One region of the Nonomuraea ferruginea genome, then DNA from elsewhere that is predicted to be linked to it. Evidence: riboswitches for the same ligand, from Rfam matches in the RefSeq annotation. Region 1 holds a riboswitch; each other region holds the start of a gene.
The links. A riboswitch is a leader RNA that binds a small molecule or an ion and turns the genes downstream of it on or off. The one in region 1 is predicted to bind cyclic di-AMP.
Positions count from the first base shown of each region.

Region 2: it holds a riboswitch for cyclic di-AMP, as region 1 does, so the genes downstream of both, ABD999_RS09580 (C40 family peptidase) here and ABD999_RS36485 (glycoside hydrolase family 25 protein) in region 1, are expected to answer to the same signal.
Region 3: it holds a riboswitch for cyclic di-AMP, as region 1 does, so the genes downstream of both, ABD999_RS17055 (C40 family peptidase) here and ABD999_RS36485 (glycoside hydrolase family 25 protein) in region 1, are expected to answer to the same signal.

Region 1 is NZ_BAABFD010000024.1:75,494-85,796, reverse strand. It holds gene ABD999_RS36510 (family 20 glycosylhydrolase) at 1-1,721, shown strand, start outside; gene ABD999_RS36505 (class I SAM-dependent methyltransferase) at 1,711-2,211, opposite strand; gene ABD999_RS36500 (cupin domain-containing protein) at 2,327-2,707, shown strand; gene ABD999_RS36495 (MerR family transcriptional regulator) at 2,704-3,081, opposite strand; gene ABD999_RS36490 (hypothetical protein) at 3,153-3,530, shown strand; gene ABD999_RS36485 (glycoside hydrolase family 25 protein) at 3,575-4,345, opposite strand; cyclic di-AMP (ydaO/yuaA leader) riboswitch at 4,357-4,490, opposite strand; gene ABD999_RS36480 (bifunctional polysaccharide deacetylase/glycosyltransferase family 2 protein) at 4,714-6,807, opposite strand; gene ABD999_RS36475 (hypothetical protein) at 6,981-7,577, opposite strand; gene ABD999_RS36470 (nitroreductase family protein) at 7,816-8,484, shown strand; gene ABD999_RS36465 (glycoside hydrolase family protein) at 8,596-9,504, shown strand; gene ABD999_RS36460 (sulfotransferase family protein) at 9,527-10,303, opposite strand, start outside.
Region 2 is NZ_BAABFD010000004.1:155,039-165,341, forward strand. It holds gene lysX (bifunctional lysylphosphatidylglycerol synthetase/lysine--tRNA ligase LysX) at 1-1,350, shown strand, start outside; gene ABD999_RS09570 (cytochrome P450) at 1,375-2,574, opposite strand; gene ABD999_RS09575 (LuxR C-terminal-related transcriptional regulator) at 2,764-2,976, shown strand; gene ABD999_RS09580 (C40 family peptidase) at 2,980-4,023, opposite strand; cyclic di-AMP (ydaO/yuaA leader) riboswitch at 4,030-4,184, opposite strand; gene ABD999_RS09585 (amino-acid N-acetyltransferase) at 4,471-5,028, shown strand; gene ABD999_RS09590 (RDD family protein) at 5,126-6,463, shown strand; gene ABD999_RS09595 (RDD family protein) at 6,575-7,060, shown strand; gene ABD999_RS09600 (histone-like nucleoid-structuring protein Lsr2) at 7,574-7,906, shown strand; gene ABD999_RS09605 (ATP-dependent Clp protease ATP-binding subunit) at 8,720-10,303, shown strand, end outside.
Region 3 is NZ_BAABFD010000008.1:124,267-134,569, reverse strand. It holds gene ABD999_RS17065 (NYN domain-containing protein) at 1-1,278, shown strand, start outside; gene ABD999_RS17060 (C40 family peptidase) at 1,363-2,337, shown strand; cyclic di-AMP (ydaO/yuaA leader) riboswitch at 2,648-2,814, shown strand; gene ABD999_RS17055 (C40 family peptidase) at 2,876-3,424, shown strand; gene ABD999_RS17050 (hypothetical protein) at 3,509-4,330, shown strand; gene ABD999_RS17045 (M48 family metallopeptidase) at 4,627-5,847, shown strand; gene ABD999_RS17040 (glycosyltransferase family 4 protein) at 5,844-6,929, shown strand; gene ABD999_RS17035 (carbohydrate ABC transporter permease) at 6,931-7,848, opposite strand; gene ABD999_RS17030 (carbohydrate ABC transporter permease) at 7,845-8,717, opposite strand; gene ABD999_RS17025 (ABC transporter substrate-binding protein) at 8,717-10,000, opposite strand; gene ABD999_RS17020 (AMP-dependent synthetase/ligase) at 10,167-10,303, opposite strand, start outside.

The DNA of each region.
Region 1 (10,303 bases):
GGGCCACCGGCCACAAGCTGACGGTCGCCGCCGCCGGCCGCGGCCCGGCGCCCATCGTCATCGAGGTCGGCGCCGGCAAGGCGCCCGAGGGCCACGAGGCCGAGGGCTACACGCTGTCGGTGACCGCCGCCGAGGTGCGTATCCGCGCCGCCACCCCGAACGGCGCGCTCCACGGTGTCCAGACGCTCCGCCAGCTCTTCCCGCAGTGGGCCGAGTCGGGCGAGGTCGTCGGCGCCGAATGGACGGTGCCCGCCGTGGAGATCACCGACTACCCGCGCTTCGCGCACCGCGGCATGATGCTCGACGTCGCCCGCAGCTTCTACCCGGTGGACGAGGTCAAGACCTACATCGACGCCGCCGCCCAGTTCAAGGTCAACCGCCTGCACCTGCACCTGACCGACGACCAGGGCTGGCGCATCGCCCTCGACGACCCGGCGAGCAACCCGTCCGGCATCGACTACGGCGCCCTCACCGAGGTCGGCGGCGCCACCGCGATGACCGAGCGGGGCACCGAGCCCGGCATCACCGGCTTCTACACCAAGGCCGACTACGCCGAGATCGTCCGCTACGCCGGCGAGCACGGGATGACCGTCATCCCCGAGGTCGACCTGCCCGGCCACGTCAACTCGGCGCTGCACTCCGTCCCGCAGCTCAACACCCCGGGCGCGCGGCCGGCACTCAAGCCGGGCGAGACCACCGTCCCGCACAACGGCACCGGCGCCGTCGGCTACTCCTCCCTGGACGCGCACAGCTCGGTCACGTACGAGTTCGCCGAGCACGTGCTCACCGAGATCGCCGCCATGACCCCGGGTCCCTACCTGCACATCGGCGGCGACGAGGCGTTCTCGACCAGCCACGCGGACTACGTCAAGATGGTCGACGCCTTCACCGGCAACGTGCGCGCCCTCGGCAAGACCGTCGTGGGCTGGAACGAGTACGCCGGCACCGCGCTGCCGCGGGACAACGCGGTGGTGCAGTTCTGGAACGGCAACCGGAACGCCGTGGCCGCCGCCGTGAACGACCGCGGCGCCCAGGTCGTGCTCTCCCCGGCCGCGCACGCGTACGTGCCGCAGAAGCAGGATTCGCGCCAGCCCGAGGGCGGCACCTGGGCGTGCGGCGGGCCGTGCGGCCTGGACCGCCACTACAACTGGGACCCCGGCACGTACATCCCCGGCATCCAGGAGAGCAGCGTGCTCGGCGTGGAGTCGGCGGTGTGGGGCGAGTTCATCCGCCGCGTCGAGCAGGCGCAGTACTACGCCTACCCGCGCCTGATCGCCACCGCCGAGGTCGGCTGGACACCCCAGGACCAGCGGGACTACGCCGACTTCAAGAACCGCCTGGCGAAGATGGGCGGCAGGCTGACCGTGCAGGGCACGAACTTCTTCCCGACCGCCGACGTGCCCTGGCGGCTGGAGATCCTCGGCGGATCGGTGAGCACCCGCACCGGCCGGCCCACCGGCGCCTCCTGGACCCTCACCGCGCCCGGCCACACCGCCGCCGGCCTGGAGGCGGCCGTCACCTGGAGCGACGGTGTCCAGGAGCCCGTGACCCCGGCCACCACCAGGGAGGGAAGCATCCCCGGCATGCGGATCAACGCCGCCTTCACCGTGACCTCGGCCAGGACCTTCAGCCGGCCCGGCACCTACACCGGCACGCTGACGGTCCGCACGCCGGGCGGCGCGCCCGTCACCGGGGACCTGACGGTCACCGTCACGGGGTGAGCTCACCCTTCAGGCACAGCAGGAGACCGTGCGTCAGGGTGGTGGACGTGAAGCCGGACCCGGCGAGCGCGGCCTCGACCTTGACCGCGATCTCCTGAGCCTTGGCGGCGCCCGGCGGCTCGTAGAACAGGTGGAGCGAGCCGCCGGGCGCGAGCGCCCGCTTGACCGCCGCCAGCTCGGCGGCGGGGGAGCGGGTCCAGAAGACGTTCACGTTGACGGCGAACACCTTGTCGTACGGGCCGCCGGGCAGCCCGCCGCCGTCGAGCTCGGCCTGCTCGATCACCGCGGCGCCCGCCTCGACGTGGCGGGCGTTGCGCTCGCGTGCGGCCTTTACCGCCGTCGCCGACCGGTCGATCGCGGTGACGGAGGCGGAGCGCTCGCAGAGCAGTCCGACGGCGACGCCGCGGCCGCAGCCGATCTCCAGAACCCGCTCGCCCGGCCGCGTCTCCAGGGTCTCGACGGCCCACAGCAGCCTCTCCGGCACCTTCATGACGGCGAAACTAGCACCGCGCCCGGTGTCCGCCTGCCGGACATTACGTTTATGTCAGCTTTTGTCCTGGCAAGAGTCATACGCCAGCTTGAACCGCGAGACACAGGAGCCGACCGTGCACCATTTCGCGATCGCCACCGTCGCCGAAGAGAGCACCGACTTCCGCCGGGTCCTGTGGACCGGGGAGAAGGTCCAGGTCGTCACCATGACCATCCCGCCGGGTGGTGAGATCGGCGAGGAGGTGCACGAGGACACCGACCAGATCCTCACCTTCGTCTCCGGGACCGGAGAGGCCCGTGTCGGCGGTGAGGTCCGTCCGGTGAAGGCGGGCGACCTGGTCGCCGTCCCGGCGGGCACCCCGCACAACTTCGTCAACACCGGCGCCGCGCCGCTCGTGCTCCACACGGCGTACGGGCCGCCCGAGCACGCCGACGGCACCGTGCACAAGACCAAGGAGGAGGCCGACCTGGCCGAGTCAGGCGAGGGCTCGCGCTAGAAGGACAGGCCGGTCGGGAAGCGGCAGTCGCCGGAGCGGCAGTCGGCGAGGCTCCGGGCGGCGAGGTCGCGGGCCCGGGCCAGCTCGGCGATCCTCGCGTCGATGCGCTCCACCACCGCTTCCAGCCGCCACCGCTCGCTCGCGCAGGTCGCGCCGCCCGCGTCGTGGGAGCGCAGGGCGCCGGCCACCTCGTCCAGCGTGAAACCCAGCTCCTGCAGGGCCTTGGCGGCGCGGATCCTGGACACCGCCGACGCGTCGAACACCCGGTAGCCCGACGGCCTGCGCCCCGCCGCCGGCAGCACGCCGCGGCGCTCGTAGAAGCGGACCGTGTCCACGCTGACCCCGGCCTCGCGGGCCACCTCGCCGATCTTCACACCGCTCTCCTCTTGACCCTGGACCTAGGTCCAGACTCTACGCTCCGGAAGTGACGGAAGGAGAGCACATCATGGACACCCCACCGATCGTCTGCGACATGACCACCGCCCGCGACACCCCCGAGGAACGGCTGGCCGAGTACCGGCGGCTGTTCGGCGAGGCGCTCACCGGACGCGAGCGGACCGCCGGGGGCATCCGGTTCCGGTTCCGTGCCGGTGACGGGGTCGAGGAGTGGGTACGGGATCTCGCCGCGCGGGAGAAGGCGTGCTGCGCGTTCTTCACCTTCGAGGTCACGGCGCCGGGTGACGAGGTGATCTGGGACGCGGCCGCGCCCGATGACGCGGGGCCGATCCTGGAGGAGTTCTACCTGCTGCCGGAGACGGCGGTGGGTCCGGCCGAGCTGCTGCGGCGCATGGAGGAGCGTGGGCTCAGGATCCACCAGGGCTGAGACGACTGTGACGCCTCCCTCAACGGGAGGCGTCACAGAGCGGGTCAGGCCGGACGGCCCAGGCTGCGGAGCTGGTCGGGGGTCAGGGCGGAGACGTTGTGGTCGATGGGCTTGTCGGAGTACTGGTGGATGGTCCACGACTTCCAGTCCGCCGGCGGGGTGATCTCGCCCTTGGGCTTGCTGTAGTGGGCCACCCAGAGCGGGTACTCCGACAGTCCCGCGCCGTAGGTGTCGGCGAAGTGCCAGCCGCTGTAGAACAGCGGCGTGACGCCGGTCTTGGCCTTGACGTGCGACAGCCAGGCCTTGGCCCAGGCGTTCACCTCGGAGACGGACCTGCCGTTGGTCGTCTCCAGGTCCAGCACCAGCAGGTCGCCGGGCTTGGCGGGCTGGGAGTTCACCACGGAGAGGAAGTGCTCGGCCTCGGCGATCGGGTTGTTGCGCGGGTGCGCGTAGTGGTACGCGCCGCGCACGATGCCCTTCTTGTCCAGCTCCTGCCAGTGCCGGGCGAAGGTCTTGTCGGTGAAGCCGGTGCCCTCGGTGGCCTTGATGATGCCGAACTCGGCCGGGCTGGCCTCCCAGTCGTGGTCGGGCTGGTAGTTCGACACGTCCTGGCCGTACGTGAGCTGGGCCGCCTGCTGCTGGGCGATGGCCGGGTTCGGCTCGACGGGGGCGGCGGCGCCGCCGGTGGCGGCGATGGCGGTGCCGGTCACGCTGGCGACGGCGGTGGTCCCCGCCAGCAGCGCGCCGGCGAAGGCGTACTTGAGACGGTTGCTGGGACGGTACTTCAGCGCAGCGGCAAGCCGAGGCTTGGGCATGAGGAAATGACTCCTTGCTTCCATGCCGCCTACCGGGTTAGCTGACGGGTTCGGAGTTGGAAGTCCCCTACGGACGCTGGCGTCCGATTCACCCCAGGAAGTGGGTCCCCGGCTCCGCGAGACGCGGATTCGGCGGCCGTGCGCTGCCCTGGCGTGAGGGGGACACCGTCAGGACAGCGCACGGTCCGGTCAATCGATGCGGCAACAGAGTTGAGGTATCACCGCGAATACGCAAAAGGTATATATGCAGACAAAAATATTGCAAGTATGACATATCCGGTTTGGCGGTTCGGACCCGGGGTAGCACCCCCGAAACCCCTTGTACGTAAGGGAATCCGGCCTCCGGGTAAAATCTCCCGCCGGTGCCGTCACGGCGCCGCGAAAGTGCCCTGCCTGCGCACCGTGTGCCAGCGCAGCCGCACCCCGAGCAGCGCGGTCGCCACCGACTGGAACACCACCAGATACATCAGCTGCCGGTACACCAACTGCTGCAGCGGCAGCACCCACAGCGCCGACACCCGCTCCCGGTCCAGCCGCAGCGCGTACCAGCCCGCCGCCGCCTGCACCACCACGAACCCGGCCCACACCGCCACCGCCGGCAGCGGGTCGCCGACCGCCGTGTGGTAGACGGCCATCAGGTCCACCACCGGCGCCAGCAGCGGCAGCAGCACGTGGAACAGCGCCAGGTAACCCAGGCAGCGGCGGCCGAACGGACCCGGCTCGGCCAGCGCGCGGCGGTGCTTCCACATCGCCTGCATCGTGCCGTAGCACCAGCGGTAGCGCTGCCGCCACAGCTGCCCCAGGGTCGCGGGCGCCTCCGTCCACGCCAGCGCCCGCTCCTCGTACACCACCCGCCAGCCCGCCCGGCACAGCGCCATCGTCAGGTCGGTGTCCTCGGCCAGCGTGTCGGTGCTCACCCCGCCGAGCCCGACCAGCGCGCCGCGCCGGAACGCGCCGATCGCCCCCGGCACCGTCGGCATGCAGTCGAGCAGCTCGAACGCGCGCCGGTCCAGGTTGAAGCCGATCACGTACTCGACGTGCTGCCAGCGGCCGATGAGCCCGCGCCGGTTGCCGACCTTGGTGTTGCCGCTCACCGCGCCCACGCGGGGGTCGGCGAGCCGGCGCACGAGATGCCCGATCGTGTCCGGCTCGAACACCGTGTCACCGTCGACCATGACGAGGAACTCGTGGCGCGCGTGCCGGATGCCGGTGTTCAGTGCGGCGGCCTTGCCGGCGTTGTCCTGCCTGATCACCCGTACTCCCGGCAGCCGCGGCCCGGCGGCGGCCTCGGCGGTGCGGTCCGTGGAACCGTCGTCCACCACCAGCACCTCCACCGGCCCGGGGTACGCGGTCGCGACGAGCGAGCGCACGGTCGCGGCGATCCCCGCCTCTTCGTTGTACGCGGGCACGATCACGCTCACCCCCGGCGGCCGTTCCCAGGTCAGGGCCGGTCCCGGACCCCGGGAGCGCCGGGCGTGCACCCGGGCCAGCACCACCAGGAGCAGCAGCCGGGCCAGCGTCAGCACGCCGGTGGCGAACAGCACCCACCACAGCGCGTCCGTGAACGCGTTCGCCGCGCGCTGCGCCAGGCCGAGCGCGGCGCCGGCGATCCGCTCCGGCTGCGCGGCCGGCCGGTGCGCCGACGGCATGCCGAGCGCGGAGGTCAGCGTCTCGGCGCGGTAGCCGGCCCGGTCCAGCCGGTCGAGCAGGCGGCAGACGGCCTCGACTGTCTGGGCGCGGTCGCCGCCGGAGTCGTGCATCATCACCACCGCCCCGCGCCCGCCCCGCGGGAACGCGGCCCTGGCGATGCCGGCCGCGCCCGGCCTGCTCCAGTCCTCGGTGTCGAGGTCGGCCAGCGCGATCAGGTAGCCCTCGCGGCCGAGCATCGCCAGGGTGTCCCACTGCTCGCCGGTGATGGCGTCAGGGGTCGAGGAGTACGGAGGGCGGGCCAGCATCGTGTGCAGCCCCGTCGCCCCGGCCAGCGCCTTCTGGGTGAGGTTCAGCTCCAGCTCGGCCCGCCAGGCGGGGACGGCGGACAGGTCGGGATGGGTGTAGGTGTGGTTGCCGATCTCGTGTCCCTCGGCGACGATCCGGCGGGTCAGCTCCGGATGGGCGGCGATCTTCGAGCCGACCGTGAAGAACGTCGCCTTCGCCCCGTGCTTCTTCAGCGCGTCCAGCACGAGCGGCGTCCACTCGGGGTCGGGCCCGTCGTCGAACGTCAGCGCCACCGTGCGGGCCTTCGGGCGGGCGCCGGCCGGCTTGTCCCCGGTCAGGTCGAGCACCGGGCCGCTGCGGCGCACCGGCTCCAGCCACGACGCCGGGTCCCCGCCGCCTCGCTGGGGCCCGGTCTCGCCGACCACGTTCTTGACGAACCCGTCGAGCGTCAGCGCGCACCCCGCCAGCGCCACCCCGGCCAGCAACATCAGCCAGTGCCCCGAAGGCTCCACACCCCGCCCGGCCACCCGCCTCCTGCCCCGCCGCCGCCCACCCCGACGGACGTCACGCCCGTACGCCGGACCGGGCACCCGATCCGCCGCCTGCCCGATCGTCCTGCCGAGACCCGGGTCGTGTGCCTGCCCCCATCCGGGCGCGGGCGCGCTGTCCGGTTGTGGGACGGGGCGTCTGCGGCGGGGGGTCATGAGGGGGTTCCGGGGGTGGTGGGGTTCCGGGTCTGGGAGGGCTCGTCGCTGGAGTCCGGGGAGGGGGTCGCGGCGGGCTCCGGTTGCTGGGTGGGGGTGGTCTCGCCGGGGGGTGTGGTGTCGCGGGCCGTCTCGGGTTCCACGGCCACGCCCGTGTCCGGGGGCTCGGACGTACGGGACGGCCGCGCGGACGGTGAGGCGGGGCGGGCGGACGGGCTCTTGGCTCGCGTACGGGAGGGCGCGGCGGTGGTGCGCCGGCCGGAGGCGCGCGTGGGCGCTGACCGGGTCGGCGCCCGCCGGGACCTGGACCGGGAGAGGGACGGCTCCGGCTCGGCCTGCTCGCTGCCGGGAGCGGCGTCGTCGGAGGGCGTGCCGCCGGGCGGCGGGCTCGCGTGCCGGCTCGGCCAGCCGCCGGCCGGCAGCGGCGTGTCCGCGAGCACCGCGCCCACGAGCGTCACCGTCGCCGCCAGGGTGAGCGTGCTGACCAGGACCGCGCCCATCGTGAACCACCTCCTCCGCCGGCCGCTGTGGTCGACGAAGACCGCGCCGCTGGGCGGCGAGGGTTGCTCTCGGGCGGGGGTGAGGGGCGACATGGCCTGCTTCTGGGAAACCGGGGGGTGGGGACAGCTGATCATGTATAGACGATCATGCTGACGTCAAGTTGATGCTCGAACACAAGTTCGTAAAAATCAATCTATGTATAACCGTTGACCGACGCCGTCGTGGGCGACCGCGTGCGCGGCCTGTACGCCGACCCCGGCAAGATCCACCAGGTCGACCACACGGGCGAGCACTTCGCGCTGCGGACGTCGTTTTTGACAGGATGAGATCATGACGATCCTGCCGCTGAGCCCCGACGAGCTGCTCACCACCACCCGCAGCGTCCGCAAGCGCCTCGACCTGCGCCGGCCCGTGCCGGCGGAGCTCGTACGCGAATGCCTGGAGATCGCCCTGCAGGCGCCGAGCGGCGGCAACCGCCAGGGCTGGCACTGGATCGTGGTGACCGATCCCGGCCTGCGCGCCCGGATCGGCGACTACTACGGGCGTTCCGTACGCGCCTACCACGCGTCGGGGTCGTCCGCCGGGAAGCTGTTCCAGGACGACCCGGACCGGGCGGCGACGCAGCGGCGCATCTCCGACAGCTCCGCCTACCTGGGCGAGCACATGGGGGAGGTGCCGGTGCTGGTCATCCCGTGCATCGAGGTGCCCGGCGGCGGGTTCCCCGAGGGAAACCAGGCGGGGCTGTGGGGGTCGCTGCTCCCCGCCGCGTGGAGCTACATGCTCGCGGCGCGGGCGCGCGGCCTCGGCACCGCCTGGACCACCCTGCACCTGGCGTACGAGAGCGAGATCGCCGAGCTGCTCGGCCTGCCGGCGGAGGTCCGGCAGGGCGCCCTCATCCCGACCGCCTACTACACCGGCGACACCTTCAAGTCCGCCCCCCGGGTCCCGCTTGACCAGGTGCTCCATCTGGACGGCTGGTCGCGTCCCGGGCCGTCCTGATCCCGCGCTCCGCGGCCGGTTCTATGGCAAAGTAATCGGAAATACATAGATTGGCCAAGGAGAGGGTGGATCCACATGAGCGCCTCCGGTACGGGGCCTAGTCTCGGGCGCATGCCGATCGATGAGAACGCCGCCGCAGCCTGGCTTCCCGACCCCGCCCGCTCGGTGGTCGCGGTCGTCCCGCCGGGCGCCGGCGACGGCCACTGGGCGGGTGCGCCCTGCGCGGTGGTCGCCGACGGGTTCGTCTACCTCGCCTACCGGCTGCGCAGGCCGGTCGGGGAAGGGCGCGGCCACGCCGTCGTAGTGGCGCGCTCCGCAGGCGGCGAGCGGTTCGAGACCCTGCTGACGATCACCAGGGACGAGATGGACGCCGAGTCCCTGGAGCGCCCGTGGCTGACGACGACGGAGGACGGGCGCTGGCGGCTCTACCTGAGCTGTGCCACCTACGGGAGCAAGCACTGGCGGGTGGAGGTGCTGGAGGCCGCGGCCCCGGCGGCCTTCGACCCCCGGCTGCGCGCCACGGTGCTGCCCGGCGACCCGAAGACCGGGGTCAAGGACCCGGTGATCGTCCGCCGGGGCGGCACGTGGCACCTGTGGGCCTCCTGCCACCCGCTGACCGGGCCGGGGGAGGAGGACCGGATGGTCACCGACTACGCCACCAGTGCCGACGGCCTGGCCTGGACCTGGCACGGCACCGCGCTGACCGGCCGTCCCGGCTGCTGGGACGCGCGCGGCGTCCGGGTGAGCGCGGTGCGTTTCACCGATGACGGCGTGCTCGCCTTCTACGACGGGAGGGCGAGCGCGGCGGAGAACTACGAGGAGCGCACCGGCGTCGCGGCCGGGACGGACCCGGCGGCGCTCACCCCGCTCGGGTCCGAGCCGTTCGCCGCCTCGCCGTACGCGGGCGGCGGGCTCCGCTACCTGGACGTGGTCGACCTGCCGGACGGCGGCGTCCGCCTCTACTACGAGTACACCCGCTCCGACGGGGCGCACGAGCTGCGCACCGAGCTGCGGCGCTGACCGGCGTGGCACCGGCCCATGATCAGCCGATCACCGGGCGGCCGTTGCGGGCCTGGCGCTGGCCGTCCGGCCGCACGCCGACCTGCCCGCCCGAACGCTCCCTGGGCCGCACCCAGTCGCCGAAGTCCTCGCCGGTGACGCGCTGCAGCAGCTCGATGTCGTCGGCGAAGCGCGGGATGAGCTGCTGCCGCTGCTCCCAGGTCAGCGGGCGGCGGGCGGCGGACCGCCGTTGCAGCAGGTGCTCCACCGGCTCCGTCAGCGCCCGCGCCAGCCCGTAGGGGAGCGCGCGGCCGGTGCGGGCCAGCGCCCGCAGGGCCGCGGAGAGCAGCAGGTGCCTGCCGCCCGCGTCCGGGTGCGCGGTCACGTTCTCCCTCGGCGCCTCGGTCAGCAGGCCCTGCTCCACGCCGAGGAAGGCGCAGATGCGGTCCAGCGTGTGCGCCGGCCGGTCGACCAGGTCGCGGTAGCGGAAGACCAGCACCTGCTCGCGCGGGAACAGGGTGAACAGGTGGGCGAGCTGCTCGCCGTACCTGCCCAGCCGGACGTAGTGCCAGAAGTGTGCCCAGCCGTCCGCGACGCGCCGCTCCTCGGCGGCGCACGCGCGCACCACGTCGCCGATCGGCTCCAGCCCCGCTGACCACAGGTGGGTCCAGTTGGAGTGCGCCCGCTCCACCGGGTCGCGCAGGATCGCGATGAGCCGCGCGTGCGGGATCGCCGCGTGGATGCGGCGCTGCGCGTCCAGGTCGTAGAGGTAGAAGGGGGTCGCCTCGCCGCGCGCCGCGCCCGGCGGCGCGGCGGCGAA
Region 2 (10,303 bases), on a different contig from region 1:
CAGGGCCTGGAGCCCGACACCGCCACCGGCGACCGGGTCGGCGTGGCCGGGCGCGTCATGCTCAACCGTGTCGGCGGCAAGCTCTGCTTCGCCACCCTGCGCGACGGCAGCGGCGACCTCCAGGTCATGATCTCGCTCGACAAGGTGGGGGAGGAGTCGCTCGCGTCCTGGAAGCACGACGTCGACCTGGGCGACCACGTCGGCGTCGAGGGCGAGGTGATCACCTCGCGGCGCGGCGAGCTGTCCATCCTCGCCGACCGCTGGCAGATCACGTCCAAGTGCCTGCGCCCGCTGCCCGAGAAGCACCTCGGCCTGACCGACCCCGAGGCCAGGGTCCGCCAGCGTTACGTCGACCTCATCGTCAACGACGAGGCGCGCAAGATGGCCCGCGTCCGCAGCGCGACCGTGCGCGCGGTGCGCGACTTCTGGCACGAGGAGGGTTACCTCGAGGTCGAGACGCCGATGCTGCAGCCGATCCACGGCGGCGCGGCGGCCCGGCCCTTCGCGACCCACATCAACGCCTACGACATGGAGCTCTACCTCCGCATCGCGATCGAGCTCTACCTCAAGCGGCTCGTGGTGGGCGGCGTCGAGAAGGTCTTCGAGGTCAACCGCAACTTCCGCAACGAAGGCGCCGACTCCACCCACAACCCCGAGTTCACCATGGTCGAGGCCTACGGCACCTACCTCGACTACCACGACATGGCCGACCTCACCCAGCGCATGTACCAGAAGGCCGTGGTCGCCGCGCTCGACACCACCGTGGTCGTCCACGAAGGCGTCGAGGTCGACCTCGGGCTGCCCGAGTGGCCGCGGGCCAAGCTCTACGACCTGGTGTCCGCCGCGGTGGGCGAGGAGGTCACCACCGAGACCCCGCTGGAGCGCGTCCGCGGCCTGGCCGACAAGCACGACGTGCACTGGGACCCGAAGTGGGGCCAGGGCAAGCTGGTCCAGGAGTTGTTCGAGGAGCTGGTCGAACACACCCTCGTCCAGCCCACGTTCGTCATGGACTATCCGCTGGAGACGTCCCCGCTGGCCCGCGTCCACCGCGACAACCCGCTGCTGACCGAGAAGTGGGACCTCATCGGGTTCGGCACCGAGCTCGGCACCGCCTACTCCGAGCTCATCGACCCGATCGACCAGCGCCGCCGCCTGGAGGAGCAGTCCCTGCTCGCCGCCGGCGGCGACCCGGAGGCCATGCAGCTCGACGAGGACTTCCTGCAGGCCCTGGAGTACGGCATGCCCCCGACGGGCGGCATGGGCGCCGGCATCGACCGGATGATCATGGCATTCACGGGCCGCAACATCCGCGAGACCATCCTCTTCCCCCTGGTCAAGCCCACCCGCTGACCGCGCCGCGAAAGCCCGCCCGCGCTACAGGCGCGGGCGGTTGAGCCTGACGGGCAGCCGGGCCAGGCCGCGCAGCACCAGGTTCTCCTTGTACGGCGGATCCGCGTCGGCCAGCTCCAGCCCCGGCGCGGCCCCGGCCAGCGCGGCCAGCGCCACCTCCCCTTCCAGCCGGGCCAGCGGCGCACCCAGGCAGAAGTGCACCCCCAGACCGAACGCCAGATGCCTGCCAGGCGCCCGCCCCACGTCGAACCGGTCCGGGTCGGGGAAGGCCGCGGGGTCGCGGTTGGCCGCGCCGACCAGCGCCAGCGTCGACGTGCCCGCCGGCACCCGGACGCCGCCCAGCTCGGCGTCCTCCAGCGCGACACGGGCCGTGAGCTGGACCGGCGGGTCATACCTGAGCACCTCCTCCACGACCTCCCTGGGCCGCTCGGCCGCCCGCCCCAGCACGCCGTGCCTGACCAGGTTGAGCACGCCGTTGGCGATGAGGTTGACGGTCGTCTCGTGACCGGCCACCAGCAGCAGCACGCACGTGGCCAGCAGCTCGCGCTCGGTCAGCTCCTCGACCTGGACGAGCGCGCTGAGCAGGTCGTCGGCCGGCCGCTCCCGCCGCAGCGCGATGAGACCCTGGAAGTAGTCGTGGAACTCGCGCCGGTGGCGTTGTGAGCGCTCGGTCAGCTCGTCGGTGACGATCGGGTCGAGGCTGCGCGCCATGGTCTCGCTCCAGCCGCGGAAGCGCTCGTGGTCCGCCGCCGGCACGCCCAGCATCTCGCTGATCACCATGACGGGCAGCGGGTAGGCGAAGTCGCGGACCAGATCGGCCTCGTCGGGCAGCGCGGCGATCAGGTCCGCGGTGATCGTCTCGATCCGCGGGCGCAGCCGCCGCACCATGCCGGGCGTGAAGGCCTTGCTGACGAGTCCGCGCATCCGGGTGTGGTCAGGCGGGTCCATCATGAGGAACGAACGGACCGGTTCGTCCGGCCCGGCGGGCGCGGGGGTGGGGCCGTGACCGAAACGCGGGTCGCGCAACAGGGCCGAGCAGAGCTCGTGGGAGGTGGCGACGAGCAGCCCGCCGCGCGTCCGGAAGAGCGGCCCGCTCTCGCGCAGCTTCCGGTATCGGGAATACGGCTCGCGCAGGAACGCATAATCGTACGGATCGAAACCCAGCATGTCGCTGGGGCTCAGCGTGGACGGCGGCGCGCTGTCAGAGTCCTTGTGATCGATCATTGCGCTTGGAAATGTGCCGACATACGCCGAGTACTTCACGTAGGACGGATCATGTCAATGGCTATGGTCAAGTAGGGCAGATCTTACGCTTGACGGCCTTTGCCGGATGCGTTTACGTAGTCGGGGCGAGCAGCCTTTCGCTCGTGCCAGGACGTCACCGAGTAGTGCTGTTGGGGGGGAGGGCTCCCGATGGATGTGCTCAGTGAAAATGTTGAACTGAGCCATGCAGATCTGGCGTTGCTGGCGGAGCTGGCCAAGGGCGTCACAGTAGACCGAGTGGGGAGGCGCCTTGATTGCAGCGGCCGCACGGTGCGCCGAAGACTGAGGGGCATCTGCGACCGGATCGGGGTGGCCACGGCCATCGAAGCCGTGGCCTGGGCCGCGCGCCGCCAGCTGATCTAGCCGTCAGTCGGCGATGCGCACCGCTCCGGCGTAGGGGCGCCGGTCGAGTGAGGCGATGCGTACGACGTCGCCCGTGCGCGGCGCGTGCACCATCATGCCGCCGCCGAGGTAGATGCCCACGTGGTGCAGGTCGCTGTAGAAGAAGACCAGGTCGCCGGGGCGCAGCTCCTCGCGCGCGATGTGCCTGCCCGCGGTCCACTGGTCGCCGGTGTAGTGCGGCAGCGAGATGCCGACGCGCTGGTAGGCGGCCATGACCAGCCCCGAGCAGTCGTAGCCGTTGGGGCCTTCCGCGCCCCAGACGTACGGCTTGAGCTGCTGGGTGAGGGCCCAGCGGGCGGCCTGGGCCGCCTTGCCGTCGCCGGGGATGGGCAGGGTCACCTTGACGGCCCTGGTGCCGGGGCGGCCGGCCTCGCCGAGCGCGCGCTGGAACAACCGGCTCTCGACCTTGGTGACGAGCTTGGAGATCCGGTCGCGCTTGGCGCCGAGGTCCTTGACGATCTTGTTGACCTCGTCGATGCGGGTCTGGGCGCCGGTCCTGGCCCGCTCGGCCGCGTCCATCGCCTTGGTCAGCTTGAGGACCTCCTCGCTCTGCTGCTGTCGCAGGGCGTAGGTGGTGGCCGCGCGGTCGAGGTAGCTCTCGGGGTCGCCGCCGGTGGTGAAGGCGAGCACCCGGCTGAGGCCGCCCGACATGTATTCGGCCTCGACCAGCTGCGACGCCCTGGTCTTCTTCGTGGCCAGGTCGGCCTCGCTGGCGGCGAGCCTCTTCTTGGCGTTCTCCACGGCCTTCTTGGCCGTCTTGAGCTTCTCGCGCTGCCCGTTGTACTGCTCGGTGAGGGTCTCGATCTCCAGGTGCATCTCCTCGACCTGCTCGGAGAGCTCCTTGAGCGAGGGCTTGGGGTCGGCGGCGACGGTCCCCGCGGGAGCGGCGACGAGCAGCGCGGCGAGGGTGGCGCCCACGATGCCCAGCCTGCGGCCGTAGCCGGCCCGTTCCGGAGGGCGGGCGCGCTCGCCCGCGGAACTCCCCCTGCGGTCGCGCGTGCGCTTCACCAATCGAGCTCCTTCCGTAGCGCGCCGACCGGGCTAGCTGACGGGTTCGGGCTCGGACCGGCCCTACCGAGCGAGGTGCTCGGACTCACCCCTGGTGGCGCCGCTCGAACGCCGCCGGCGGGTCCCCGGCTCCCCTTGCGGGGATTGGGCGCGTCTCCGCGCCACATGCGCGGGGACATCGACGCTGGACACTAATGCACCGAGGGTTCCTGCTCAACCGGAACTACAGACTCTGTAGAGATTTCACAACCGGGGGGTCACAAGGTGGTCTCGTAAAGCCCGGTATGGCAAAGACTTCATGTCCTCTTTGTGCCTGCTTGGACCAGGCATGGAACGGTAGGAAACCTCCAACGCCACAGGTGCTCGTACAGCCACGAGACGTTACAAGATGGGCGCAAGTCCGGGGTTAGGGGTGAGCCGTAATCACAAACTGTAGGCTGGAGGGTCATGGAGCAGGTCGCCGAACGTCCCCTTCCCGACACGCAGGTCCTGGTCCGGCGTGCCCGGACGCCGGACGTCAAGGCCATCAAATTCCTGGTCGACACCTATGGAGGCCCCGGCCCCCGGCTGCTGGAGAAGGCCACGGTCACCCTGTACGAGGACGTGCAGGAGTTCTGGGTCGCCGAGCGCGACGGCAAGGTCGTCGGCTGCGGGGCGCTGCACGTCCTCTGGGAGGACCTGGCGGAGATCCGCACCGTGGCGGTCCACCCGGAGGCGCGCGGGCTGGCCATCGGCCACCGCATCGTCACGGCCCTCATCGACACGGCCAAAGAACTCGGCCTGCAGCGTGTTTTCTGCCTCACATTCGAGGTCGACTTCTTCGCGAGACACGGATTCCGGGTGATCAAAGGCACCCCGGTCTCGCCCGAGGTCTACGCCGAACTCCTGGCCTCGTACGACGAGGGCGTGGCCGAGTTCCTGGACCTGGAACACGTCAAGCCCAACACCCTGGGGAACACACGGATGTTGCTCCACCTGACCTCGGGTGATGCGGATCTTGACTGACAGAAAAGGTGATTGTTGATACCCATGTCGATACGTTGTCCAGGACAGGCATGTGCCCTGACACGTGCCACATGCGCACGCGAAGCGAGGTGACACGGTGAGCACCGGACAGCCGCCGTATCCGCAGGATGAATCCAGCGAGAATCATCCGGGATACGGGCACAACCCGGGACACCCCCATGGGGAGGATCCCGACGCGACGGTCGTGGGCTACAGGGCCGACGACCCCTACGGCCAGGGCCAGTACGGCCAGCAGCCCCCGTACGGGCAGCAGCAGCAGTACGGTCAGCCGGGTCAGCAGGGCTACGGCCAGCAGGGCGCGTCCCAGCCGGGCTACGGCCAGCCCCAGTACGGCCAGCAGCCCGACTACGGCCAGCAGGGTTACGGTCAGCAGCCTCAGTACGGTCAGCAGGCTCCCTCGCAACCCGACTACGGCCAGCCCCAGTACGGCCAGCAGGCCCCTTCCCAGCCTGACTACGGCCAGCAGCCCCAGTACGGCCAGCAGGCTCCCTCGCAACCCGACTACGGTCAGCAGCCCCAGTACGGTCAGCAGCAGTACGGCCAGCCCGGCTACGGCCAGCAGCCCTCCTCGGGTCAGCAGGGCTACGGCCAGCAGCCCTCCTCGGGTCAGCAGGCTTACGGTCAGCAGGGCTACGGTCAGCAGGCCCCCTCCCAGCCCGGTTACGGCCAGCAGCCCGATTCCCAGTCCGGCTACGGTCAGCAGGCCTACGGCCAGCAGGGTTACGGTCAGCAGCCGCAGTCAGGGCAGCAGTACGGCCAGCCCGGCTACGGTCAGCAGGCGCAGTATGGCCAGCAGCAGTACGGCCAGCCCGGCTACGGTCAGCAGCCCCAGTACGGCCAGCAGTACGGTCAGCCCGCCTACGGGCAGCCGGGCTACGGCCAGCCGGTCGGCGTGCAGCCTCCGGGTGCCCCCGCGCCGCTGGCGGAGTGGTGGCAGCGGCTGGTGGCCCGTCTCATCGACGGCTGCATCTTCGGCGTCGTCTATTTCCTCATCTCCCTGGTGCTGGGCATCTTCTTCGTGGCCAGCTACAACTCGGTGACGGGTGTCACGACGGGCTTCTTCAGCTCGTTCCTGATCGGTCTCATCCAGTGGATCCTGCTGGTCGGCCTCTACGTCGCCTACGACTACTTCATGACCAAGATGAACGGTCAGACGGTCGGCAAGATGGTGATGGGGATCAAGGTCGTCCCCGTGGGCGGCGCCATGCCGCCCGGCGGCCTGCCGGGCAACATGGCCCTGAAGCGGGCCGGCGGCACGTGGGGCGGCTATGCGCTCGGGATCCTCCCGCTCGTCGGTGCCTTCCTCGGCGCGATCGCGGTCATGCTCAACGCCGCCTCGCAGCTGTGGGACAAGCCTCTGCAGCAGACGTTCGCCGACAAGTTCGCCGGCACCGTCGTGGTGAAGATCAAGTAGCCTGTACGGCTCGGAAAACAGGGATCGGTGATCCACCGGTCCCTGTTTTCGCGTGTGTGCTCCGTACCAGAATGGGAACGGTCGGGACACCGATGGGGCGAGGTGAGGGTTATGGCCACGACGCCGCGGGCCGATCCGGTGCCCGCGGAATGGTGGGAACGGCTGGCCGCCCGGCTCATTGAAGCGCTCGTCTTCGGGGTGTTCTATTACATTCTGTTCATCGCGCTGTGGGGCATCTTCCGGACTGTCGGGGTGCTGGAGCTCTTCGGGGGCCGTTTGCCGGGCGTGTTCGCATGGGTGTTGGCCGGGCTGGGTTATACGGTCTACGACTGGGTCACGCTTTCACGAGGCGGGCGCACGTTCGGCAAGGCGATCATGCGCATTCGGGTGGAACCGGCCCGGCTGGGGGCGCGTGACCGGTTGAAACGGGTCCTCGGCTATCCGGCCCCGGCCATCGTGATGGGCATTCCGGTGCTCAATCTGCTGGCCGGAATGTACGTGTTCGCGGTGGGCCTGCTCATCCTGATCGACAAGCCGCTGCAGCGTGGGCCCCATGACAAGCTGGCCGGAACCCTCGTCGTTAAAGATCATTCCTGAGCTGGGAAGCCTGGGCGCCGCTTTTCAGGAAACTTGGGGTAGATCCGGTAAGGCACCTGGAGAGACTGGCATTAGGCTATGAGGCGTCCGGGTTGCCGGATGTTGATGCCCCTGCCAGGCTATGGGCATCTGTGTGCCGCTATGGTCTGCGGTGCGAAGGTCGTCGACAGGGCGACACCCGGGGCGGTCAAGCCCGCGCCCGCCGCACCGCCCGTGCATAAAAGGCCAGGAAACCCCCCGTCCGCTGTGGAGGCGAGGACGAATGGAAGTTGTGACAGAGGTTTTGTCGGCGCTCATCCCGCCGCTCGTCGTGGGGGGCGCCTTCATCTTTGGGGTGGTGAAGTTGGTGCGCGCCGAGGGCCCTGGGAGGCGGCCAAACCGGCAGGATCAGGCCGAGAAGAGCAACTGATCAGCGACTCAGCGGAATCGTCGCTGAGCTGAATTGTCTTAACGTCTTTCCGGGTATATGTTTGGTCGAGCGAATGAAACAATGCTCCGGAAAGGATTGCGTAGATGGCCAAGCAGATCCAGGAGATTCTCATCGATGACCTCGATGGGGGCGAGGCCAATGAGACGGTCAGCTTCGCTATTGACGGCGCTTCCTATGAGATTGACCTCAGCGACGTTAACGCCAAGAAGCTGAGGGACGCTCTCACGCCTTTCGTGCAGCACGCTCGCAGGGCAGGGGCGGTCACCACGCGCCGTCGAGGCCGCGGCGGTCAGCGGGCGATGAGCCGCGAGAAGAGCGCCGAGATCAGGCAGTGGGCCAAGGCCCACGGTCTGCCCGTCAGCGAGCGAGGCCGGATCGCCTCCACCGTCGTCGAGAAGTACGAGGCGGCCCACTAAGGGAGCCGTCGGCTGACCATGCGCTTATGCCGCTCGCCTAAGGACCCCGGCGGTCGCCATAAGCGCATGATCGTTCAGGGCGAATCTCAGATCGTGGACACTTTCCGTTCTGTCGATCTTCGATTCGCCCGAAACATGGGCATTTGGGTCTTCGCATCGAACCGCCGGGCGCGTGTTTTGGCGGTTTTGTCGGGGATGACGGGGCTCCAGCGCTTTCGGGCGATCTGGGGCCCCATCTCTGTTGTACGGCTTCTCTGAAGGGGCCGCTGCCGCGCATTGCGCGCACTTCCCGCGTCGGGTAGGCCACCTACCGTTCCGTCCCTCCGGGCCTTGGCGATCACGCCGGACTGGTAACGTCGCTGACCAGACTGATCAGGCGGCGGATTTCGCTCTGGGTGATGCGATGCACATCCGCTTGGCCCGCGTTTGCATCGCCACATACGATGGCAGGGTGTAAGAGATACGGACCCGGCGTCTCAGGATGCATGGGCATGATGACGGGCGACGACCCGACCCAAGGGCCGGCCCGTCAGGCGTCCCCATCGCCGATCCGTGTGATCTGCCACCGCCGCCGGCGGCGAATAAGAGCCGCAGTACCCATGCGTCCCAAACATCGTTCGCTTGCGGCGTATCGGGAACACGTCACCCCCGAACCATAGTTGGATGGAGGGTGAACGCCCTGCTCTCGGGGAACGCTCTCTGCTATAGAGCGCGTCAGCGGCAGAGGGCACGGTTCGCCGAGCCAGGGCTAGCATGCGGGATGACGGGACCGGATTTACCGGCCTGACTGACCGCTCTGTGAGGAGCGACGAGATGTTCGAGAGGTTCACCGACCGAGCAAGGCGTGTTGTCGTCCTGGCCCAAGAAGAGGCCAGGATGCTCAACCACAACTACATCGGCACTGAGCACATTCTTCTTGGTTTGATCCACGAAGGTGAGGGCGTGGCCGCCAAGGCTCTGGAGAGCCTCGGCATCAGCCTTGAGGGCGTGCGTCAGCAGGTCGAGGAGATCATCGGCCAGGGCCAGTCGGCTCCGTCGGGGCACATTCCCTTCACCCCGCGGGCCAAGAAGGTCCTCGAGCTGTCGCTCCGTGAGGCTTTGCAGCTGGGTCACAACTACATCGGCACCGAGCACATCCTGCTCGGTCTCATCCGCGAGGGTGAGGGTGTGGCCGCCCAGGTGCTGGTCAAGCTTGGAGCTGATCTCAACCGGGTGCGGCAGCAGGTAATCCAGCTGCTCCACGGTTACCAGGGCAAGGAGCCGGCCGCCGCCGGCGGCCCCCAGGAGTCGGCCCCGTCGACGTCCCTGGTGCTCGACCAGTTCGGCCGCAACCTGACCCAGGCCGCCCGCGAGGGCAAGCTGGATCCGGTCATCGGCCGTGAGAAGGAGATCGAGCGGGTCATGCAGGTCCTCTCCCGGAGGACCAAGAACAACCCCGTTCTCATCGGCGAGCCCGGCGTCGGCAAGACCGCCGTCGTCGAGGGCCTGTCGCAGAAGATCGTCAGGGGCGAGGTGCCCGAGACGCTGAAGGACAAGCAGCTCTACACGCTTGACCTCGGCGCCCTGGTCGCCGGCTCCCGCTACCGCGGCGACTTCGAAGAGCGCCTGAAGAAGGTGCTCAAGGAGATCCGCACGCGCGGCGACATCATCCTGTTCATCGACGAGCTCCACACGCTCGTGGGTGCGGGCGCCGCCGAGGGCGCGATCGACGCCGCCAGCATCCTCAAGCCGATGCTGGCCCGCGGCGAGCTGCAGACCATCGGTGCCACGACTCTCGACGAGTACCGCAAGTACCTCGAGAAGGACGCCGCGCTGGAGCGCCGGTTCCAGCCGATCCAGGTGGCCGAGCCCTCGCTCAGCCACACGATCGAGATCCTCAAGGGTCTGCGCGACCGCTACGAGGCCCACCACCGCGTGTCGATCACCGACGGCGCGCTGGTGGCCGCCGCGCAGCTGGCCGACCGCTACATCAGCGACCGCTACCTTCCCGACAAGGCGATCGACCTCATCGACGAGGCCGGCTCGCGCATGCGCATCCGCCGCATGACCGCGCCGCCGGACCTGCGCGAGTACGACGAGAAGATCGCCAACGTCCGCCGCGACAAGGAGTCCGCGATCGACGCGCAGGACTTCGAGAAGGCGGCTGCCCTCCGCGACCAGGAGAAGCAGCTCCAGCTCAAGCGCGAGCGGCGCGAGAAGGAGTGGAAGGCCGGCGACATGGACGTCGTGGCCGAGGTCACCGAGGAGCTCATCGCCGAGGTCCTGGCCACCGCCACCGGCATCCCGGTCTTCAAGCTGACCGAGGAGGAGTCGCAGCGCCTGCTCCGCATGGAGGACGAGCTCCACAAGCGGATCATCGGGCAGGACGACGCCATCAAGGGCCTGTCGCGGTCCATC
Region 3 (10,303 bases), on a different contig from region 1:
GTGCGACTCAACGTCGTCGACCTGGCCGCCCAGGTTCTCGGCTCGATGCCCGCCGCCGCCGTCCCGCCGCCGCTGCGCGGCATCGCCAAGTTCGATCCGCGCAAGCGTGCCCGCCTGGGCGGCGCGCCCATCGCCGCCCAGCTGGAGAACGACAAGGACTTCCGCGTGGCCGTCGCGGAGCACGTGACCGCCGGGTGGCCGGAGCTCGTCTCGTCGCTGGCCGAGGGCAACGTCCCGCCCGCCGCCGATCCCGTGCTCGTCGCCGCGGCCGCCTACCTCACCCGCCCGCCGGGGTGGGAGGAGATGATCGAGGCCGCCAGGACCGACCTGGAGAGGAACGCCGCCGCCGCCGAGGGCGCGGAGCGCGAGGAGGTCGTGTCCCGGCTGCGCGAGCAGCTCGCCGCGCAGAAGTCGGCGGCCAAGGAGGAGGTCGACCGGCTGCGCGAGCAGCTCAAGGCCGCCCGGGGGGAGAACTCCGACCTGCGCCGCAAGCTCCACGACGCCCGTGAGCGGGCGAAGGCGGCCGTGCAGCGGGCCGAGGCGATGGAACAGACCGCCCAGGACGCCAGGGCCGCGGCCACGGCCGCCGGCAGCGCCGGCGAGACCGAGCTGCGCCGGCTGCGCGAGCGCCTGGCCGACGTGGAGAAACAGCTCGAAGCCTCGCGCAGGGCCGCCCGCGAGGGGCGCAGCATCGAGGACGCCCGCATCAGGGTGCTGCTCGACGCGCTGCAGGACGCCTCCGCCGGGCTGCGCAGGGAGCTGGCGCTGCCCACCACCATCTCCAGGCCCGCCGACTCGGTGGCCGCCGTCGCCGGGGAGACGCCGGGCGTGCGGGGGGTGCCGGCCCGCGCGCTGGCCGACGACGATCCGCAGCTGCTCGACCAGCTCCTCGCCCTGCCGCAGGTCCATCTGATCATAGACGGCTACAACGTGACCAAGACCGGTTACGGCACTCTCACGCTGGCCGACCAGCGCAACCGGCTGATGACCGGGCTCGGCGGCCTGGTCGCGCAGACCAGGGTCGAGGTGACCGTGGTGTTCGACGGCGCGGAGCTGAACGCGCCGGTGCAGGTCGTCGCGCCGCGCGGGGTGCGGGTGCTGTTCAGCGCGCCGGGGGAGATCGCCGACGACCTGATCCGCCAGCTGGTACGCGCCGAGCCGCCGGGCCGCGCCATGGCCGTGGTCTCCTCCGACCGCGAGGTGGCCGAATCCGTCCGGCGCATGGGAGCCAGACCCGTTCCGTCTGCTTTGCTGCTGCGCAGGCTCGGCCGCGCCTAGATTACAAATCAGTGTTTGGGTGAGACCTCACCTTCCACTTCTGTACTATTTCGCCCCAGATGTATTCCCCCTGGGAGGCGAGCTGTGAGGTTGGGCCGGGCGCCACTGGCCGCGGGTCTCGTGATCGGGCTGATCACTCTCCCCACGGGAGGAGTGGCCGCCGACCCGCAACCGACGATCAGTCAGGCCAAGGCCAAGCTCGAGAAGCTCAACGACAAGGCCGACAAGGTCGTCGATCGCTACAACACGGCGACGGAGAACTACAAGGCCGCCAAGAAGCGCTACGACAAGCTCAACGCCGGCTACAAGCGCAAGCTCGCCACCGTCGCCGAGCTGCGCCAGCAGGTCGTCACGATGGCCGTCGACGGCTACAAGATGGGCCGCGACCTGACCTCGATGCCGACCATGGTGACCGCCGAGAACCCGGGTGACCTGCTCTACCAGATGGCGCTGACGGAGCGGCTGACCGCCGATCGCGCCGGCAGGCTGGCCGCCTTCGACCGGGAGAACCGCGGGCTCAAGATCGAGCGTGACAAGGCCCAGGGGGCTCTGGGCGAGGCCGACGAGGAGCGCGACAAGATCAAGAAGGAGCGCTCCGAGATCGAGAAGCTGATCGCCCAGCAGAAGAAGCTGCTCGACCGCCTCGGGGCCTACCGCGTCGGCGACCCGAACAGCACCGGCGTCAAGTACACCGGCCCCGCCTCGGGGAGCGCGGCGGCGGTGCTCAACTTCGCCTACGCGCAGATCGGCAAGCCCTACCAGTTCGGCGGCACCGGCCCCGGCGGCTGGGACTGCTCCGGCCTGACGCAGGCCTCGTGGCGCGCGGCCGGCGTCTCCCTGCCGCGTACGACGTGGCAGCAGTGGGCCTGGGGCGCGAGCCGGAGGGTGTCGCTGGACGCCCTGGAGCCCGGTGACCTCATCTTCAGCGAGGGGCTGGGCCACGTGAGCATCTATGCGGGAAACGGCAAGATCGTGCACGCGCCGCAGACCGGTGACGTGGTCAAGGTCGTCCCGCTCTCCGCGTACGGGCGCCGGCTCGTCGGCGCGGTACGCCCGTGAGCCGCTGAAACGTCTGTGACTGATGTGACAGAAGGGCTCTGACACATCGTCAGGGCGGCAAGTGTGAGTATGGTCACATCTGGGTAACGGGACTGGCTTGCCAGCAGGGATCCGCGGGTCTGACAGCGGGCTTGTCAGATCGTCATGTGCTTACCGTGCCTTTGCCAGCCCATGACTTCAGGCGTAGGTTCTGGCGTCGCGGCGGACACTCCATGCCCGCCGCCGGCCATCGCCGCCGCGCCGCCGGCGCCGCGACGTGGACGAACAAGAATCCGCCGGTCACCGCCGCATCTCCGGGAACCTTCACCCGGGTGGTGGCCTGCCGAATCCGTGCAGCCAGGAGGCACGGAGCCGGGGAACCATAGATCCCGTCATTTCAGGGCGGGATCAGGGGTGAATCGGCGCGGCGACGCGCCGTAGGGCGACTTCCAGGCCCGAATCCGTCAGCTAACCCGGTAGGCGTTCGTGGAAGACTCAAGGAGCAATCCTGTCTACCTCCCCTAAGAACCCCCGTCTGTCTCGCCTTGCCGTCAGCGGCGTGGCGCTCAGCATGACCGTGACGGCCGGAGGGCTGGCCCTCCATGTCCCGGCGGCGCAGGCGGACACGGTGATCGCCCCGGCCGGAGCTTCGGTGACGACGGTCGAGGCCGTCAAGACCACTGCTTCCAAGAAGGCGACTTCGAAGAAGGTCATGTCCAAGAAGCAGGCGAAGGCGGCCCGGCAGAAGGTGAAGGCCCACAAGGCCGTCGCGGTGGCCAAGAAGCAGATCGGTGACCCGTACCGCTACGGAGCCACCGGGCCGCACGCCTTCGACTGCTCTGGTCTCGTCCAGTTCGCCTGGCGGAAGGCCGGGGTCAAGATCCCGCGCGTGACGAACAGCCAGTTCGCGGGCATCAGGAAGAAGGTCTCCTACAAGAACCTGAAGCCGGGTGACCTGATGTTCTTCCGCGGGCTCGGCCACGTGGGCATGTACATCGGCAAGGGCAAGATGGTGCACTCGCCGAGCTCGGGCAAGACGGTGCGCGTCGAGAAGCTGAACGGATGGCGCAAGTCGTCGTTCGCCGGCGCGGTACGCCCCGGTCTGTGACCGATCGCGAAGGCCCCGCCCCTGACTGGGGGCGGGGCCTTCGTGATGCGTGGGACGGGCGTCCCGCCGCTAGCATCGGACAGCATGTCCGGGATCGTGGGCCGTCGAGCGGTGGTGGCGGGGCTGGTCCTCGCCGTGGCCGCGGCCGGCGGGGCGGCGCCGGAGTCGTGGTCCGCCGGGGTGCCTGATGAGCTGGCCGGGGTGCGGGAGCTGTGGCGGGGCGAGCTGGGCGTCGCGCGCGGCGAGCGGGCGCTGGTCGCCGGGCAGCGGGCCGATCCCGGGCTGCTGGCCGATCTGGCGCGGCGGGCCGACGCGGCGGGGCGACGGGTGTCGGGCGTGCTGGGCCGGCCCGTGCGCCCGCTGGTGCTGGTGCCCGCCTCAGGGGAGCAGGCCGCGCGGCTGGCCGGCGTCGCCGACGTGCGCGGGCTGGCGGCGGTGGCCGACGGGCGGCGGGTGATCGTGGTGCCCGAGGGTTTCGCGCGGCTCAACCCGACCGGCAGGGACGTGGTCCTCGCCCATGAGCTCACGCACGTCGCCGCGGGCACCGACGGGCTGCCCGGCTGGCTGTACGAGGGATTCGCCGACTACGTGGCCTATCGGGACGCGGGGCTGGCGGTCACCGTGGCGGCGGCCGAACTGGCGGCCGAGGTGCGGGCGGGGCGGCTGCCGGACGAGCTGCCCGGGGCCGGTGACTTCGGCTCACGGGGGGACGCGCTGGCGCGGGCGTACCAGGAGGCGTGGCTGGCGTGTCGGTTCCTGGTCGAGAGCGCGGGCGAGGGGACTCTGGTGAGGCTCTACCGTGATGCCCAGAGTGTCGGCACCGACCGGGCACTCGCCGCGCGGGGGCTCACGCTCGGCGGCCTGACCCGGGGGTGGCGCGCGTACGTGCGGGACCAGCTGGGGTGAGAGGACGCGAAGTGGACGACGGCCACGACAGGAACGGCGCCGCGGGCGACCAGGCCGGGACCCGATCCGGCGGGCCGCCACGGCCGGCGTCCGGCGAATCCGCCCACGAGAACGGCCCGCGCCCGGATGACGGGCAGGCGCTCCCGGCGGACGGCCGACCGGGGTCTCAAGACCCCGGGCGGGAGGAGCGGCCGGGCGGTGAACCGGGACCTCAAGACCTCGGGCGGGAGGGGCGGCCGGGACCTCAAGACCCTGCGCACGGTGGGGCGGGTCGGAAGGGGCGGCGGCAGGCTGGGGTGGCCGGGGTCGTGCTGGGGGCCGGGATCCTCGTGGTGGTGGGGCTGACGACGCCGTGGCAGGCGCTGCCGGGGGCGCCGGAGGTGGCCGCCGACCCGGCCGCGGACTTCACCGCCGGGCAGATCGCCCGCGCGCAGGCGTTCGACGCGGCCACTAGCGTGCCCGGTTATCTGTCGCTCGGCCTGACCCTGGTGTTCGCGGGCCTGCTCGTCGCCACCCCGCTGGGCGCCAGAATCCTCGGGGTGCTGCGCGGGCCGTGGTGGGTGCGGGTCCTGCTGGGGGTGCTCGTCCTCACGGTCGTCGAGGAGGCGCTGCGCTGGCCGCTCGGCGTCTGGTTCGAGACCGTGCTGCGCGACTACGGCCTCTCCACGCAGGATTGGGCGTCCTGGACGGGCGACCGGCTCAAGAGCATCGCCATCAACACGGCCCTGCTGGGCGTGATGGTCGTGGCGGTGGTGGCGCTGGCCCGGCGGTTCAGGCGCTGGTGGATCCCCGCCGCGGCGGGGGCGTTCGCGCTCACCGTGGCGGCCTCCTTCGTCTACCCGGTGGTGTTCGAGCCGGTGTTCAACGATTTCAGGTCCATGCCCGAAGGCCCGCTGCGGACGAACCTGCTGGCGATGGCCGAGCGCGACGGGGTGCCGGTGGAGGACGTGCTGGTGGCCGACGCCTCCCGCCGCACCACCGCGCTGAACGCCTACGTGTCCGGGTTCGGCGCCACCCGACGCATCGTGGTCTACGACAACCTGCTCAAGGCCCCGCAGCCCGAGGTCGAGCTGGTGGTGGCGCACGAGCTGGGCCACGCGGGGGAGAACGACGTGCTCTACGGCACGCTCGTCGGCGCGCTGGGCGCGGCGCTCGGCGCGATCCTGCTGTTCCTGGTCTTCGGGCCGGTGCGCCGGCGCGCCGGGGTCACGTCGATCGCCGACTGGCGCGCGGCGGGCGCGATCCTGGGGTTGATGACGCTGGCGACGTTCCTGTCAGGCCCCGCGCAGAACTTCGTCAGCCGCCACATCGAGGCCAGGGCCGACGCCCACGCCCTCAATTTGACGCGGGATCCGGTCACGTTCGCCGCGATGCAAAAACGCCTGGCAACAGCCAATATTTCCGACTTGTCGCCCGATGCAGTGGAATATGTGCTCTATGCCTCCCATCCCACGGCACCGGAACGGATCGCGATGGCCCGCTCCTGGGCGAAGCTGAACGGCGTCCCCGGCCCGTGACCCGAGTCGTCTTCGTCACCAACGACTTCCCGCCCCGCCCGGGCGGCATCCAGTCGTTCGTGCACGGCCTGGCCCAGCGCACCCCGGGCGCGGTCGTCTACGCCCCCGCCTGGCGCGGGTGCGCCGAGTTCGACCGCCGTGAGCCGTACCCCGTCGTCCGTCACCCCGGGCGGCTCATGCTGCCCGTCCCGTCCGTCGCCCGTACGGCGGCCGAGCTGGTGGCCGGGCACGGCGCGGACACCGTCGTGTTCGGCGCGGCGGCGCCGCTCGGCCTGCTCGCGCCGCGCCTGCGCGCGGCGGGCGCGCGGCGCGTGGTGATGCTCACCCACGGCCACGAGGCGTCGTGGGCGAGCGCGCCCGGTTTCCGCGCGGTGCTGCGCCGCATCGGCGCGCACGCCGACGTGGTCACCTACCTGGGCGAGTACACGCGCGCGCGGCTGGCCCGCGCCATCCCGCAGGACAAGCTGGTACGGCTCGCGCCCGGCGTCGACACCGGCCTGTTCCACCCGGGGGCGGCCAAGGCGGAGCTGGGGCTGGCGGGCAGGCCGGTGGTGGCGTGCGTGTCCAGGCTGGTGCCGCGCAAGGGCCAGGACCGGCTCATCAGGGCCTGGCCGGAGGTGCTCGGCGCGGTGCCGGACGCCGTGCTGCTCCTGGTCGGCGGCGGGCCGCACCGGCGCGCGCTGGAGAAGCTGGCCGGCGGGCACCCGTCGATCGTCTTCACCGGCACCGTCCCGGCCGCCGACCTGCCCGGCTACTACGCCGCCGCCGACGTCTTCGCCATGCCGTGCCGTACCCGATGGGGCGGGATCGACGTGGAGGGGCTCGGCATCGTGTTCCTGGAGGCGGCCGCGACCGGCCTGCCGGTCGTGGCCGGCCGCTCGGGCGGCGCGCCCGAGGCCGTACGCGACGGCGAGACCGGCCTGGTCGTCGACGGCGCGGACCCGGCCCCCGCGGCCCGCGCCGTCGTCGAGCTGCTGACCCGTCCCGAGCAGGCGCGGAAGATGGGCGAGACCGGCCGCGACTGGGTCGTCGGCGAGTGGTCCTGGGACCGGGTCGCCGCCCGCTTCCACGCCCTGCTCTGATTCATCCCTTCGTCGAGCCGAGCGTCAGCCCGGCCACGAAATGCTTGTGCAGCAGCTGGAACACGATCAGCGTCGGCAGCGCCACCAGCACCGATCCGGCGGCCAGCAGGTTGTAGTCGGTGAAGAACTGGCCGCGCAGGTTGTTCAGCGCCGAGGTGACGGGCAGCTTGTCGCCCGACACCATGAGCACCAGCGCCCACAGGAAGTCGTTGTACATCCAGGTGAACTGCAGCGTGCCCAGCGCCGCCAGCACGGGCCTGCACAGCGGCAGCGTCAGCGTCCAGTAGCGGCGCCACAGGCTCGCCCCGTCGACCAGCGCCGCCTCGGAGATCTCCTCGGGGATCGTGCGCATGAAGTTCGCGATGACGAACACGCAGAACCCGAACTGGAACGCCACGTGGATCAGGATCAGCCCCAGGTACGAGTCGTACAGGGACTGCGAGTCCGACAGCCACGCGGGCAGCGGGATCAGCGTGTAGAGCGAGTACAGCGGGGTGATGAGGACCTGTGGCGGCAGCAGGTTGCCCGCGGTGAACACGATGAGCAGCGTCTTGCGGCCGGGGATGCGCGCCCGCGCGATGGCGAACGCCACGAACGAGGCCAGGAACAGCGTCAGCACCAGCGCCGGGATCACGATGATCAGCGTGTTCAGGTAGTAGCGGGGCAGCTCGGCCTGGCTCCACGCCTGCCCGTAGTAGTCGAGCGTGAGCTGCTCGGGCAGCGAGAAGTAGCCCAGGCGGGCGGTCTCGTCGTACGGGCGCAGCGACGCGTACACGGCCAGCAGGAGCGGCATCAGCCAGCCCAGGGCCACCACCGCCAGGAAGGCGTGCAGCAGCCAGCGCAGCGGCCGGGCCCCGCGCCGCGGCGGCGCCGCCGCCTCGCGTTCCGGGCTGGTGCCGACGGGCGCGGTCAGCGTCATCGTTCCTCCCTGAACAGCTGCGACAGGTAGGTGACGATGAACCCGAGCGAGATCACCAGCAGGATCACCGCGATGGCCGAGCCGAACCCGATCCGGCTGGCCTCGCCCACGATGTTCTCGGTGACCAGCACCGACAGCAGTTCGAGCCCGTTCCTGCCCTTGTTGATGGCGTAGACGATGTCGAACGCGCGCAGCGCCTCGATCACCGTGATCACCAGCACGATCACGTTGACCGGCCGCAGCGTCGGGAACACCACCCGGAAGAACGCCTGCCTCTCGTTGGCCCCGTCGATGGCGGCGGCCTCCTTGAGCGCCGGGTCCACCGCCTTCAGCCCGGCCAGATAGATGATCATGACGTAACCGACGTGCCGCCAGGCCGCCGCCACCATGACCACCCAGATGTTGATCGACCGGTCGCCGAGCCAGTCGGCCGACAGCCCGGTGACGGCGTTCAGCACGCCGTAGTCGTGCGAGTAGACGAGCTGGGCGATGAACCCGACCACCGCCAGCGACAGCACGACCGGCATGTACAGGGCGCTCTGGTAGAAGCGCGAGCCGCGCAGCCGCCGGTCCAGCAGCACCGCGCAGAACAGCCCGAACGGGGTCGCGACCAGCCCGAGGAAGACCAGCCAGAGGATGTTGTTGCGGACGGCAGACCAGAACGGCGGATACTCGCCGGCCAGGTCGGAGTAGTTCCGCCCGCCGATCCACTCGATCGGCCCGAAGCCGTTCCAGTCGGTGGCGGACAGGGCGACGGAGGCCAGCGTGGGCCCCCAGATGAGGCCCACGTTGACGATGACGGCCACCCCCACCCCGATGACCAGCACGGTCACGTCACGGGCGGAGTAGCGACGGGTCTTGACGGTCATCAGCGGAAGATGTTGGCCTTCTGCTGTTCGATGCTCGTGAGTAAGGAGTCGATCTCGGCGGGCTTGTCGACGAACGACTGCAGCGACGGGATCATCACCGTGGAGGCGAAGTCCGGCCGCGTGTCACGGTCGAGGAACTGGGCGATGTGCGAGGCCTGCGACACCAGTTCGGCGCCGCGCTTCTGCAGCGCGCTGTAGCCGCTGGTGTCGGCCTTGGAGCTGGCCGCGAGGGTGCCGGGGTCCAGCTCGGTGGCGATGTCCTGCGACGACGCCTGGGCGAGGTGCTTGACGAGCGCCTTGGCCCCGTCGACGTTCTTGGCCTTGGCGGAGACCATGTAGCCGTCGATGGGGGCGTCGATGGAGTCGGTGCCGTGGGTGGGGTTGATCTCAGGGAAGGTGAAGAAGTCCAGGTCGGCCAGGTCCTCCTCGGGGAACTGCTGGGCCACGAACATGCCGAGCAGGTACATGCCGCTCTTCTTCTGCACCAGCGACTGCGCGGCCTCCTGCCAGGTGCGGCCCAGCGACGCCGGCTGGTGATACTCCATCAGCCCGCGCCAGGTGTCGAACACCTGCTTGACCCGCGGGTCCGTCCACGACTCCTTGCCCGCCATGAGCGAGATGTGGAAGTCGTAGCCGTTCATCCGCATGTTGATGATGTCGAACGTGCCCATGGCGGGCCAGCCGTCCTTGTCGGCGAACGCGATCGGGACGAGGTCGTCGCCCTGCATCTTCTTGGCCAGCGCGGTCAGCTCGTCGAGCGTCTTGGGCGGCTCGTAGCCCTTCTCCTCCCACACGCTCTTGCGGTAGAAGACCGCCCACGGGTAGTAGGTGAACGGGATGAAGTACTGCTTGCCGTCGACGCCGGTGGAGGCGTCCTTGAACGCCTGCGTGTAGTCGCCGCCGATCTCCTGCCACACGTCCGAGATGTCGGTGGCCAGGCCCTGCTCGGCGAAGAACTGCATCCGGTAGCCGGCGAACCAGGTGAACACGTCGTCGGGCGTGCCCCTGAGGTAGCGGTTGATGTTCTCCTGGAAGGTGTTGTGGTCGACGGTGTTGATCCGCACGCTCGCCTGGGTGAACTTCTCGATCACGGTGGCGAGCGACTTCTTCGGCACCTCGTCGGAGGCGTTGGATCCCAGGGTGACTGCGCCGAGGTTGCCGGAGGTGCTGCCGGGGCTCGGCTGTTCGGAGCCGCCGCATCCTGCCAGCACGGCGGGCACGCCGAAGGCGGCGGCCGTGCCGAGCAGCAGATTGCGGCGGGAGATCGGCGGACGGTGGTCCATGGTGGTTCCTCCTTGGCCGGACCCTCAGATTCCCCCGAGTTCGATCACCCTTCATCGAAAAGCCAACTTTTCAAACTGTCAACGGACATATGCCAAAAGGCCGCCAGGGCGTCCTGGCGGCCTTCCGGGTGATCGTGAGTTGCGGGAGTGGCGGTTGGGGGCCTGATCAGCCCTTCGTGGCGTACAGCGCCTCGATGTCGGCCTCGAAGTCGCGCATCACGACACCCCGCTTGACCTTGAGCGTCGGGGTCAGGTGACCGCTCTCCTCGGTGATGTCCGCGGCCAGCACGGTGAACTTCTTGA